DNA from 2 places in the Marinobacterium maritimum genome. Region 2 is predicted to be linked to the other one. Evidence: predicted binding sites of a transcription regulator. Region 2 holds the regulator's gene; the other holds the start of a gene.
The links. Region 2 encodes FliA, which starts transcription of late flagellar genes. Its sites were predicted from a motif close to CTAAAGTTNNNNNNNNNNCNGCCGATA; they were not measured.
Positions count from the first base shown of each region.

Region 1 (6,000 bases), 130 kb from region 2:
CATACGGCCCGTGACTATCACGTCTTTGCCATCGGCTTTGCCCCCGGTTTCGCCTATATGGGGCAGGTTGATCCGGCGCTGCGCACGCCGCGGCTGGAGACCCCCAGAACCCGGGTACCGGTCGGCTCCGTGGCACTGGCCGATCAGCAGACCGCGGTCTATCCGGTCGCGACCCCCGGTGGCTGGAATATTCTGGGGCGCACCCCGGTTAAAATGTTCGACCCGGCGCTGGCCGGGCTTTGCCCGGTTGAGGCCGGTGACCGGGTACGTTTTGTCTCCATTTCGAAGGCCGAGTTTCTGGCGGCCGGAGGCGAACTTGAATGAGCGGATTGCGTGTACTCAACCCCGGTATTCTTTCGCTGATGCAGGACCTGGGGCGCTTCGGTTATCAACATCTGGGGTTATCCACAGGCGGTGCGGCGGATGAACACGCCTATCTCTGGGCCAACCGTCTGCTCGGCAACAAACCTGGTGCGGCGGCGGTGGAGATCAGCTTCGGTGGTCTGCAGCTGGAGGCGGAAGTCGCTACTCGCATCGCCATCACCGGCGCCGACCTGCAGCCGACACTCAACGGTACTCCTGTACCGAGCTGGCAGACACTGAACCTGCAGCCCGGTGACCGGTTGACGTTCGGTTATCCCAAAAGCGGTGTGCGCGCCTATCTGGCGGTGCAGGATGGATTCGATATCGAGCCGGCCTTCGGTTCGGTGGCTACGGTGATGCGCGAACGGGTCGGCGGGCTGGATGGCAAGGGCGGCAAACTGGCCGCCGGCGACTTGCTGCCCTGTAGCACCAGTCCGCAGCAGAGCACGGTTGCCATCAGTCCCGGCCAGTTGCCGGACTATGCACAGCCGTTGACTTTGCGGGTGATCGAGGGGCATCAGCGGGAGCTCTTCCCGGCCGAGGAATTGGCGCGTTTCTACCGCGAGGCCTATCAGATCAGTCCGCAGAGCGATCGCATGGGCGTGCGACTGTCAGGCCCCGAGCTGCATCCACTGGCCGATGGCATCATCTCGGAAGGGATCAGTTTTGGCGCCGTGCAGGTGCCCAGAGATGGCCAGCCGATCATCCTGCTCAAGGACCGACAGACCATCGGGGGGTATCCCAAGCTGGGTACGGTGTTCGCGCTGGATGCGTTCATGCTGTCACAACGCCAGCCGAATACCGAAGTGCGCTTTGCACCCATGCCGCTGCATGAGGCGCAACTGGAGCTGCAGCGATTTTATCGCTTCTTTGGTATCTGATCAGGCGCCTGATCAGCTGTCGCTTTCAGGTTCAGCTACTGCTTCAGGCGCGTGGATCGGCAGAACGGTATCCAGCAGCTGTTTCAGGTTGTCGCGGTAGCTGTCCTGCAGCTCCTTCAGCGCATCCGTGAAGCGGCTGTCCTGCTCCACCAGACCGTTCATCAGATCACGACCCGCCTGAGCCGGTGACTGCAGGAAGCCCAGTGAGGGTGCGCCCGCACTTTCGGCCAGGTCCTTCATCAGCTGACCCAGGCGCAGCCCTGGTTTGTCCTGAGGCTGTTCCAGGCTGCCGACCTGCTCATAGGTGCTGGCCTGCGCCCAGCTGCGGCTGTAGCTCATGTTGAGCTCCATCGACTGCAGTTCGCTGGCATCAAAGCTGATATCGGCGCTCTGATCAAACGCCTTCTGCACATCACCGTTAAAGAATTCGTCCGCTACGCCGGAAATATCGCGGATCATCTGCTGCAGCGCATCGATCTCGCCCTCGTCCAGCTCCCCTTTGACGCTGAACTGGTACTGACTACTTTCGCTGCGGCTCACATCCATCCAGGCGACCGCATTACCCTCACTGTCGGCCCCAGCGCCATAAGTGGCGTCGTAGCTCTGGTTGCGGCTGAAGTTGATGGTGACCTCGTCGCCATCCTGGGTTTTGACCGTCAGTGACATGTCTTCGGCGTTGCGGTAACGCTCGGCCGCTCCCATCACCGCCTGCGCGGTCGCCTCACGGCTGCCGGGTGCGATCTCGGCCAGTGCCTCGAAGGTCAGCTTTTCGGTCTCATCCACCTGCTCGGCGATGCTGCCATTGAGCACATTGAGGTTATCGAGAATGTCACGGGCTTCCTTGAAGCCCTTCTCGACCCCTTTTACCGCCGCTTCGTACATCTGGTTCAAGCGCTCATCAGACGCCCCGCGTGCCCGCGCCGCATCCAGCCCCTTGGCGACGAAGTCGCTGATGCGACCGGCCACCTTGTCAGGGGTGAAGTTCTCGGCATCCAGCCCTGACAGCTTCTCGGCCGTCATGCCCGGGATCTGATCGGCCAGCTTGCCCAGCAGTACCTGTGACGCTTTCTGAGGTGAGGCATTGCTGTTGCTCTGCACCATCTCCGACTGCGGGCGGGGTGAAAAAATCTGGGTAGTGGGGCTGTGGATTTTCATGCTGGGCTCGGTACTTTGGGGTTGATCGACTTGTGACGGGTTATCGGCAAGGCTGATTATAACTTGAGCACATGTAGACCGGACAGTTATGGGGTGCCGTACAGAAAAAAACTGGTGGGCCGCGATTCGAGAGGAGGCATGACGCCGTTCGATCTTTGCCCGGATAGTACGTAAACTCCATTCACATGCAAATCACTTTCCTCGGCACCTCCTCCGGTGCCCCGACCCGTCAGCGCAATGTCAGTGCCACCGCCGTTCAACCGGAGCGGGGGAGGGCATGGGTGCTGGTCGACTGCGGGGAAGCGACCCAGCACCAGTTGCTGCGCACCCGGCTGTCGCCGCTGAAGCTTGATACCATCCTGATCACTCATGTGCATGGTGACCACTGCTATGGCTTGCCGGGGTTGTTGGCGTCCTGCCAGTTGAACGGCCGGACGGACCCGCTGACGCTGGTCGGGCCGGCAGCGGTGTGGGCCTATCTGCAGGCGGTGATCGAGCATACCGAGATGCGGATCGATTATCCGTTGCGGTTTGTCGAGGTATCCGAGGCGCTGGCGTTGGAGCAGGGCGGGTTTCGCATTACGGCGGCGCGATTGAGCCATCGCACTGAGTGCTGGGCCTATCGGCTGCAGGAAGCCCGGGTGACGGCGAAGCTGGATACGGCGCGCCTGCAGACCGAGGGAGTCATGCCGTCACCGCTGTACGGACTGTTGCAGCGCGGTGAAACCCTGGTGCTGGAGGACGGGCGTCAACTGGAGGGGGCGGATTACTGTATCCCTTCCTACCCGGCACGCTCGGTCGTGGTCGGGGGCGACAATGACCGGCCTGAGCTGTTGGCCGAGGCCTGTCGTGGTGCTCAACTGCTGGTGCATGAGGCAACCTACACCGAGGAGGTGTTGCAGCAGGTCGGGCCGGAGCCGCAACACAGCAGTGCCGAGCGGGTGGCACGCTTTGCTCAGCAGGCGGGCGTGCCTGCCTTGTTGTTGACCCATTTCAGTCCGCGCTATCTGCTGCACCCACGCAGGGAGCGTGACCTGTCGGTGGAAGAGCTGCGCATCGAGGCGCAGCGGCATTACACGGGGACGCTCTTCCTGGCCCGGGATTTCGAGACCTATACCATCCGCCGTGATGGTCAGGTGGAACGGGTAACGGACTGACGTCCCGGATGAGTTTTGCCGGCGACCTGTGACGACTCACGCACCTTTCTGAATTGCTTAAGTGCAACAAGGCATACCGGTCTCGGCTCTGTTATGGTTAAACCATCATGAAGGCCAGATCTGCGATCGGAGGTGCTGATGGAGTCTGCCAATACCAGCCGCGTGTTGCGGGGATCGATACTGCACTGTCTGGATGACCCGACCACAGCCGGAGAAGCGGCCATACATTATGTTGCCGACGGCCTGCTCTGGATCCAGGATGGCAGAATCAAACACGTGGGTGAGGCTTGCGACCTCAAGCAGCAGCTGCCGGCCGGTCAAGTGATTGAGGATCGGCGCGGCTGCCTGTTGATCCCCGGGCTGATCGATACTCACACCCATTACCCCCAGCTCAGCGTTGCGGCCAGTCCGGCCGGGACGCTGTTCGACTGGCTGGAGCAGCGCGCCTTTCCGGCGGAAGCGGCGCTGGAACAGCCGGGAATGGCTGAGGTGCTGGCCCACCGCTTCATTGCCGAGATGCTGCGCAACGGCACAACCACGGCGATGGTGTTTGCCGGGGTGCAGCCAGAGAGCGCCGATGCCCTGTTCCAGCACGCCCAGCACCTGGGGCTGCGTATGATCGCGGGGAAGGTGCTGCAGGACCGTTTGGTGCCCGACGCGTTGCGCGAGTCGCCGGAACAGGCACAGGAGGAGACCGATCGGCTGATTCAGCGCTGGCACGGGCGTGACCGTTTGGCTTATGCATTGACGCCTCGCTTTGCGCCAGCCTGCTCTGAAGCGCTGCTGGCGTTGTGTCGTGACTGGCTGCGGCAGTCCCCCAGCCTCTATCTGCAGACGCATCTGGCGGAAACCCGGGAGGAGTGCGAACGGGTGGCGCAGGAGTTTCCGCGCTATAAGGGTTATCTGGATCTCTACGACCAGTTCGGCTTCCTGCGCCCGGGATCGGTGTTTGCGCATGCGATTCACCTGAACAGTGATGAGCAGCAGCGGCTGGGCGAGAGCGGGGCTGCAGTGGCGCACTGCCCGTCGTCCAACCTGCTGTTGGGCTCGGGTCTGATGCCGCTAAAGGCGTTGCAGCAGGCGGGCGTGCCGCTGTCGGTGGGCACCGATGTGGGGGCCGGGCCAAGCTGCTCGGTGCTGAAGACGCTGGCCGATGCCCTGCGGGTGCAACAGTTGCGTGGCGAACCCCTTGGGGTGTTGCAGGCGTTCTATCTGGCGACGCTGGGCGGTGCGCGGGCATTGCGACTGGAGCAGGAGATCGGCAGCTTTCGTCAGGGCATAGAGGCGGATTTTCTGGTGCTGGATCTGGAGGCAACGCCGGAACTGGCCGAGCGCACCGCTCGAGCCGACAGTCTGGAAGAGATGATCAGCCTGTTGATTCTGCTGGGTGATGATCGCTTGATCGCAGAAACCAATATTCAGGGACGCAGGGTCACACCGGTCGGGCCGGTTGTATACGGCCAGGAGGCCTGACCCGGGCCGCCGGTTCATCCTGCGCAACCCTGTGTGCGCGTGCGAAAAGCAGGCGTACAATGGGCGCCTTTTTCAGACAGGGAGAGCCCCGGTGAACGCAACAACCTCCAGTCCCAAAGGACTGGCCCCCGAAATCGTGGTGATGCTGGCCGGCATCGTGGCCGCGCTGCATATCGGCAAACTGCCGCCGGCCATCCCGGTGTTGCAGGCGGAACTGGGTGTCAGCCTGGTGCAGGCGGGGTTCCTGCTGTCGCTGGTTCAGCTGGCGGGCATGATCGGTGGCGCGCTGATCGGTGTGCTGGCTGACAGTGCCGGGCTGAGGCGCAGTATCCTGACGGGGCTGGCTATCCTGACACTCAGCAGTGTGCTGGGCGGGTTTGCCGGCTCGGCGACGGAGTTGCTGCTGTTGCGTGGTCTGGAAGGCTTTGGTTTCCTGCTGGTGACACTGTCCGGACCAGGGCTGATTCGCCAGTTGGTGGTACCTGAAAAATTGAGCCTGCGACTGGGCTGGTGGGGCTGCTACATGGGCTTTGGTACCGGCACCGGTCTGCTGATCGGTCCCTGGCTGATGCAGCAGCTGGGCTGGCAGGGCTGGTGGTGGCTGATCGCTGCGGTCACTCTGCTGATGCTGGGTTGGGTAGTGGTCTCAGTGCCGGGGGACCGGGCTGATGAGAACCCGCGTAGCGGATCCCCCCTTTCGGGCTTGCGGGCACTGCTGGGGCGCCTCAAACTGACGCTGAGCAGCCCCGGGCCCTGGCTGGTGGCGCTGATTTTTGCCACCTACTCCGGGCAGTGGTTGTCGGTCATCGGCTTTCTGCCTTCCATCTATACTCAGGCCGGCCTGGAAGGCACTCTGGTCGGCGTGCTGACCTCAATTGCGGCGGCGGCCAATGTCGTCGGCAACGTGGCCTCCGGTCGCCTGCTGCATGCTGGCGTCGGGGCGCGTCAGTTGCTGTATATCGGCTTCGCCG
Region 1 covers NZ_BAAAET010000002.1:36,557-42,556, forward strand. The annotation lists gene pxpB (5-oxoprolinase subunit PxpB) at 1-324, shown strand, start outside; gene ABD013_RS06580 (5-oxoprolinase subunit C family protein) at 321-1,244, shown strand; gene ABD013_RS06585 (DUF5610 domain-containing protein) at 1,257-2,399, opposite strand; gene ABD013_RS06590 (ribonuclease Z) at 2,585-3,556, shown strand; gene guaD (guanine deaminase) at 3,695-5,029, shown strand; gene ABD013_RS06600 (MFS transporter) at 5,121-6,000, shown strand, end outside.
Region 1: the regulator FliA is predicted to act here: its motif matches at 2,441-2,467, upstream of ABD013_RS06585 (DUF5610 domain-containing protein).

Region 2 (6,000 bases):
GGGCCTTCCGCCTGAATAGGATTCTTTTCTTTACCCTTGGCAGCAGGTGTCGAGGACTCAGCCTCCGCGCTGTCGGCTTCAGCCAGCACAGGTACGGCTTCCAGGCTGCTCAACTGTTCAACCTTGGCCGCCATATCCATCAACTTGACCAGCTGACCTTCCACCTGGGTCACCAGCGTAATCACACGGCGTATCAACTGTCCGGTGATATCCTGCACGCCCTGAGACACCAGGATATCGGTCAATGTCGTGCGCAGCTCGGTAATGGTTTGTTCCGACTGGTTTTTTAGTTCACAGGTACGGTCATAGGTGCCGTTAAGGGCCTCAAAATCCCCCTCCAGCTGCCCTACCAGTAACAGCAACTCCTTGAAACGCTCACTCTGCTGGTCCAGCTTATCCACCAGACTCAGGGAACGGTCCACCCGGTCCATGGTCTCGTGTGCATTTTTTTCCGTCAGTTCAATAACATAACCCAGCCGATCAGAGGCATCACCGATCGCCGCCAGGCTTTCGTCCCCCTCGGCGGGCATCTTCTCGCCCATATCGCTGGAGAAGGCCTTGATCGCTTCGTGCAAGCCGCGCGTCAGATGACCGACTTCGTTGTAAAACACCTGGTGGCGGGCGAACTGAAGTTCATTGATCAACCCCATCGCCGCAGGCAGGTTGCCGGCTTCAAGCTCGGTCACCAGCGTACGGGCACGGTCACGCAGAAACTCGTCGAAGCCGTTGAAATCCACTTTACTGGCCGTTTGCGCTGCCATCGGAACCCTCCGCTAATGCTGTCAGCTTTCGATACGTTCAAAGATCTTGTCGATCTTTTCCTTCAGCACAGCAGCGGTAAAGGGTTTCACTACATAGCCGTTGACGCCGGCCTGAGCCGCCGCGATGATCTGCTCGCGCTTGGCTTCAGCGGTAACCATCAGCACCGGAATATGGGCCAAGGCTGCATCCGCACGCACCGTCTTGAGCAGGTCGATACCGGTCATTTCAGGCATGTTCCAGTCCGTAATCAGGAACTCCACATTGCCCTGCTTAAGGATCGGCAGCGCAGTCTTGCCGTCATCCGCTTCATCGACATTGGTAAACCCAAGGTCACGCAACAGATTCTTGATGATGCGCCTCATCGTAGAGAAATCATCTACTACAAGTATTTTGATGTCTTTCTTCAAGACACTTCCCCCAATTCAGAAAACATCTCCAAACGATACTCTGGCCAGCCGGTCATACGCTCAACACCAGTCCCGCAATCGCCCGCGAAGCCGAAGCGCCGCCTGGCTGTGGATCTGACTGACCCGCGACTCACTGACGCCCAGCACCTGGCCGATCTCCTTGAGATTCAGCTCTTCATCATAATACAGTGACAGCACCAGGCGCTCCCGTTCGGGCAGCGCACCGATCGCCCGCGCCAGCGCCTGCTTGAAACCGTCGCTTTCCAGCATCTGCCGCGGATCCGGCTCGGTCGAGGTAAACTGTTCCGTTGGCGCCTCGTCCGTCGCTTCAGTCAGTTGATCATAACTGAACAAGCGGCTGTCGACCGAGTCCTGCAGCAACGACTGGTATTCCGCGATACCGATACCCATTTCGGCCGCGACCTCGCTGTCGCTGGCATCCCGCCCGGTGCGATGTTCTACCTGCGCGATCGCCTCACTGATACGGCGACCATTACGATGCACCGAACGCGGCGTCCAGTCTCCCCGGCGCACCTCATCGATGATGGCACCGCGAATGCGAATCCCTGCATAGGTCTCGAAGCTGGCGCCCTTGCCGGCATCATAGCGGCTGGCGGCTTCCAGTAACCCCATCATGCCGGCCTGAATCAGATCATCCAGCACAACATGGCTGGGCAGGCGCGCCATCAGGTGATGCGCGATCCGTCGCACCAGCGGGGTATACTCCTGGATCAGCTCCTGACCTGATTTAAACTCCACTACGTTGTACATATATGCTTCTTTCAGGGTAGGCGCGCGCCCTGCACGAGCCGTTCAACAAAGAATTCCAGATGTCCTCTGGGGCTATTGCTAACCGGCCAGCTGTCGACCTTGTTGGCCAGCTGTCGATAGGCCAGCGCGGCCTTTTCCTTGGGTGCCGCCCTGAGCACAGCCCTTTGCTTTTGTACGGCTTTGCGAACCGATTCATCATAAGGTATTGAGCCAACGTATTGAAGCGTCACATCCAGAAATCTGTCTGTAACCGTCAACAGTTTATTGAACATGCTCCGTCCCTCGGTATCCGTTCTGACCATATTGGCCAGCACCCGGAACCTTGTCATCTGGTAATCCCGGTTCAGCAGCTTGATCAACGCATAGGCGTCGGTGATCGAGGTCGGCTCGTCACAGACTACCACCAGCACTTCCTGCGCAGCCCGAACAAAGCTGACCACCGAGTCGGAGATACCGGCGGCGGTATCGATCACCAGCACGTCCAGGTCATCAGCGATGTCGTTGAAGGCGTGGATCAGCTCGGCATGCTCATGCGCACTCAGCGCCGTCATCTCCTGAGTACCTGAAGCGGCCGGCACGATCCAGAAATTATCGCCTGCCGACACCATTACCTCGCGCAGCGAACAGCGCCCGGCCAGTACATCAGCGATGTTCTGTTGCGGCCGCAGCCCCAGCATCACATCCACATTGGCCAAGCCGAGGTCGGCATCCATCAGCACCACCCGGCGCCCCATTTCACTCAGTCCAACCGACAGGTTAACCGACACGCTGGTCTTGCCGACGCCGCCCTTGCCTCCGGTTACCGCGATCACCTTGACGGGATGGGTCTGCTTCATCAACTACTCCTTATCCCGTCCCGAACAGCGAATCATCGATATCCAGGCCGATATCGGGGCGCGCACTACGCTGTGCGATAACGACCGTACGGCTGACCAGATCATTCCGCTGGGCGATGCCGATATCGTCAGGAATCTTCTGACCATCGGTGACATAGGCGATCGGCAACTGCTTCTCGACCACCAGCGTCAGCGCCTCACCCAGGCTACCGGATTCGTCGGTCTTGCTCAGTACGCATCCCTGCAGCCCCAGCTCGGCATAATTGTCATAGGCACTGCGCATCAGCTGCAGCTGGCTGGAACAGGATAGTACCAACAATTTCTTCAATCGCAGGGTGACCCCGGACAACATCTGCTTCTGTAGCTGGCCCTGAGGGTCGGATGCGTTCATACCGGCGGTATCGATCAGCACTAAGCGCTTGTTCCTGAGGCCTTGCAGCACCTCTTCCAGGCTGTGGTTCTCATCCACCACCCGGACCGGCACATCCAGAATACGGCCAAAGGTCTTCAACTGCTCATGGGCGGCGATACGGAAACAGTCCGTCGTCACCAGCGCCACGCTGGAGCTGCCGTGCTGCAGTACATACCGCGCCGCCAGCTTGCCGATGGTCGTGGTCTTGCCAACCCCGGTGGGGCCGACGAACATGATCATGCCGCCTCGTTCGATCAACTCCTCGCCCAATACCGGCAAGGAATCCGCCAGCCTCGCCAGCACGTTGCGCCAGGCATCATCGACCGTCAGTTCGGGTTCGACACCGTTCATCAACTGACGCACCAGCGCTGTGCCCAGTCCCAGCTGTTGCAGCCGTTTGGCGACCTGGCGATGCGAGGGTTCGGCTTCATGCAGGGTCGATTCGGCCACCGGCTCGGCACGCTGCTGCAGCATCCGACGCAGCTCCTCGATCTCCTGCTGCATGTTACGCAGCGCGGGATCTTCCTCCGGCACCATCGGCTCAGAGTCGAACACCGGCTCCCGGCGCGCGGGGGCTGGCCGATAGGCTTCCGCCGACGGAGACGGCAGCGGTTCAGACGGAGCGCCCCGGCGCCGATTGCGTGCCTTCAGCGACTCCAGAATGGAGCGCAGATCTTCGTCATCTTCATCATTGATCTGACGATTGACGTTACGATCGGCCCGCACCTCGGGCTCAGCCATGCGCCGGCTGGCCTCGGCGATGCGGGCACGCGTCTTGTTCAGCTCCTCTTCCAGCGCGGCGTTACGGCTGGCCTGCTCGGACTGATGCGAGTGTGATCCGGTCAGGATGCGAATCTGCTCCTCGCGACGATCAGGAGCGGGGCGCGCCGCACGGGTGCGCTTGAGCTCGGCCTGCGCCGCCTCATACTCATCTTCCCGTGCCGCCACCACCTCGACACCACCAGCGACGCGGTGATTGGAGATAATGACCGCGTCGGGACCGATCTCTTCTCGAACCCGACGCATGGCCTGACGCATATCCGGTGCAAAGATACGTTTAACTTTCATATCCTTCCCTTATCGGCCGCCTGTCGCCAAACCCTAGCCATTTTGCCCACCCACTGTGGCTACGATGGTGACTTTCTTGTTTTCAGGAATCTCCTGATAGGAGAGTACATGAATCTGGTGTTCGCCATAACGGACAAATTTTGCCATCAGCGGGCGCACCGGTGCCGCAACCAGCAAGACCGAAGGCTTGCCGGCCATCTCCTGGCGCTGTGCCGTTTCGGCCAACGAGCGCTGCAGCCGCTCGGCCATACCCGGCTCCAGCACCAGCCCTTCATCCCCCTGCCCCTGCTGCATGGAGCCCAACAACATCTGCTCCAGCTGAGGCTCCAGCGTGATCACCGCCAACTCCGGCTCCGAACCATTGATGGTCTGCACAATCAGGCGTGACAATGCCACCCGCACCGCCGCGGTCAAGGCCAGCGGATCCTGGGTACGCTGCACCGCTTCCGCCAGCGCCTCGGCAATGGAACGGAAGTCCTTCAACGGTACCTGTTCCATCAGCAGGTTCTGCAGTACCTTGAGCAATGCACTGATCGACAGTTTCTTCGGAATCAGCTCTTCGACCAGCTTGGGTGACGACTTGGTCAACAGATCGAGCAGCTGCTGTACTTCCTCATGCCCCAGCAGCTCATGCGAATGAGTCTGCAGCACCTGGTTGATATGCGTTGCCACCACAGTACTGGCATCCACCACCGTGTAGCCCAGGGTCTGCGCATGTTCCTTGTGACTTTTCTCGATCCAGACCGCATCCAGCCCGAACGCCGGGTCCTTGACGCTGATACCGTTCAGATCGCCGAACACCTGGCCCGGGTTGATCGCCAGTTCCCGATCCGGATAGATCTCGGCCTCCCCGGCGATCACCCCCATCAGGGTGATGCGGTAGGCCCCCGGCAGCAGGTCCAGGTTGTCACGAATATGCACCGAAGGCACCAGGAACCCCAGGTCCTGCGACAGTTTCTTGCGCACTCCCTTGATCCGTCCCAGTAACTGACCACCCTGCATCTTGTCCACCATCGGGATCAACCGGTAACCGACCTCCAGGCCGATCATGTCCACCGGCATTACATCATCCCAACCCAGCTCTTTCTGCTCTTCCGCGGGCTGTTCGGTTTCAACCGTCTGCTGCTTCTCGGCCGCTTCAGCCGCCTCGACCTGGCGCTGCATTTCACGCTGTTTGATCCACCAGGCACCACCCGCCGCCGCTGCCGCCAGACCAATGAAGGCAACATGCGGCATGCCCGGCACGATGCCCATGATGAACAGTATGGCAGCCGCCACACTCAGTGCACGCGGTGACGAGAACATCTGACGGAACACCTGAGTGCCCATCGCCTCCGACGAGTTGGCACGCGTCACCATCACCGCCGCCGCCGTGGACAGCAGCAGCGACGGAATCTGTGCCACCAGGCCATCACCGATGGTCAGCAGCGAGTAGTACTGCAGTGCCATGTCAAAGTTGAGGCCGTGCTGAACCATACCAATACCCAACCCGCCCAGCAGGTTGATCACCAGGATCAGGATACCGGCGACGGCGTCACCGCGGACAAACTTGGACGCACCGTCCATGGCACCGTAGAAGTCGGCCTCCTGGGTTACTTCACGGCGGCGATCACGCGCCTCATCCTGATTGATCAGACCTGCATTAAGGTCAGCATCGATCGCCATCTGCTTACCCGGCATCGCATCCAGGGTAAAGCGGGCACTGACTTCGGAGATACGACCGGCACCCTTGGTGACCACCACG
Region 2 covers NZ_BAAAET010000002.1:170,198-176,197, reverse strand. The annotation lists gene ABD013_RS07175 (protein phosphatase CheZ) at 1-761, opposite strand, end outside; gene cheY (chemotaxis response regulator CheY) at 783-1,169, opposite strand; gene ABD013_RS07165 (RNA polymerase sigma factor FliA) at 1,230-1,940, opposite strand; gene ABD013_RS07160 (MinD/ParA family protein) at 1,952-2,776, opposite strand; gene flhF (flagellar biosynthesis GTPase FlhF) at 2,787-4,256, opposite strand; gene flhA (flagellar biosynthesis protein FlhA) at 4,290-6,000, opposite strand, start outside.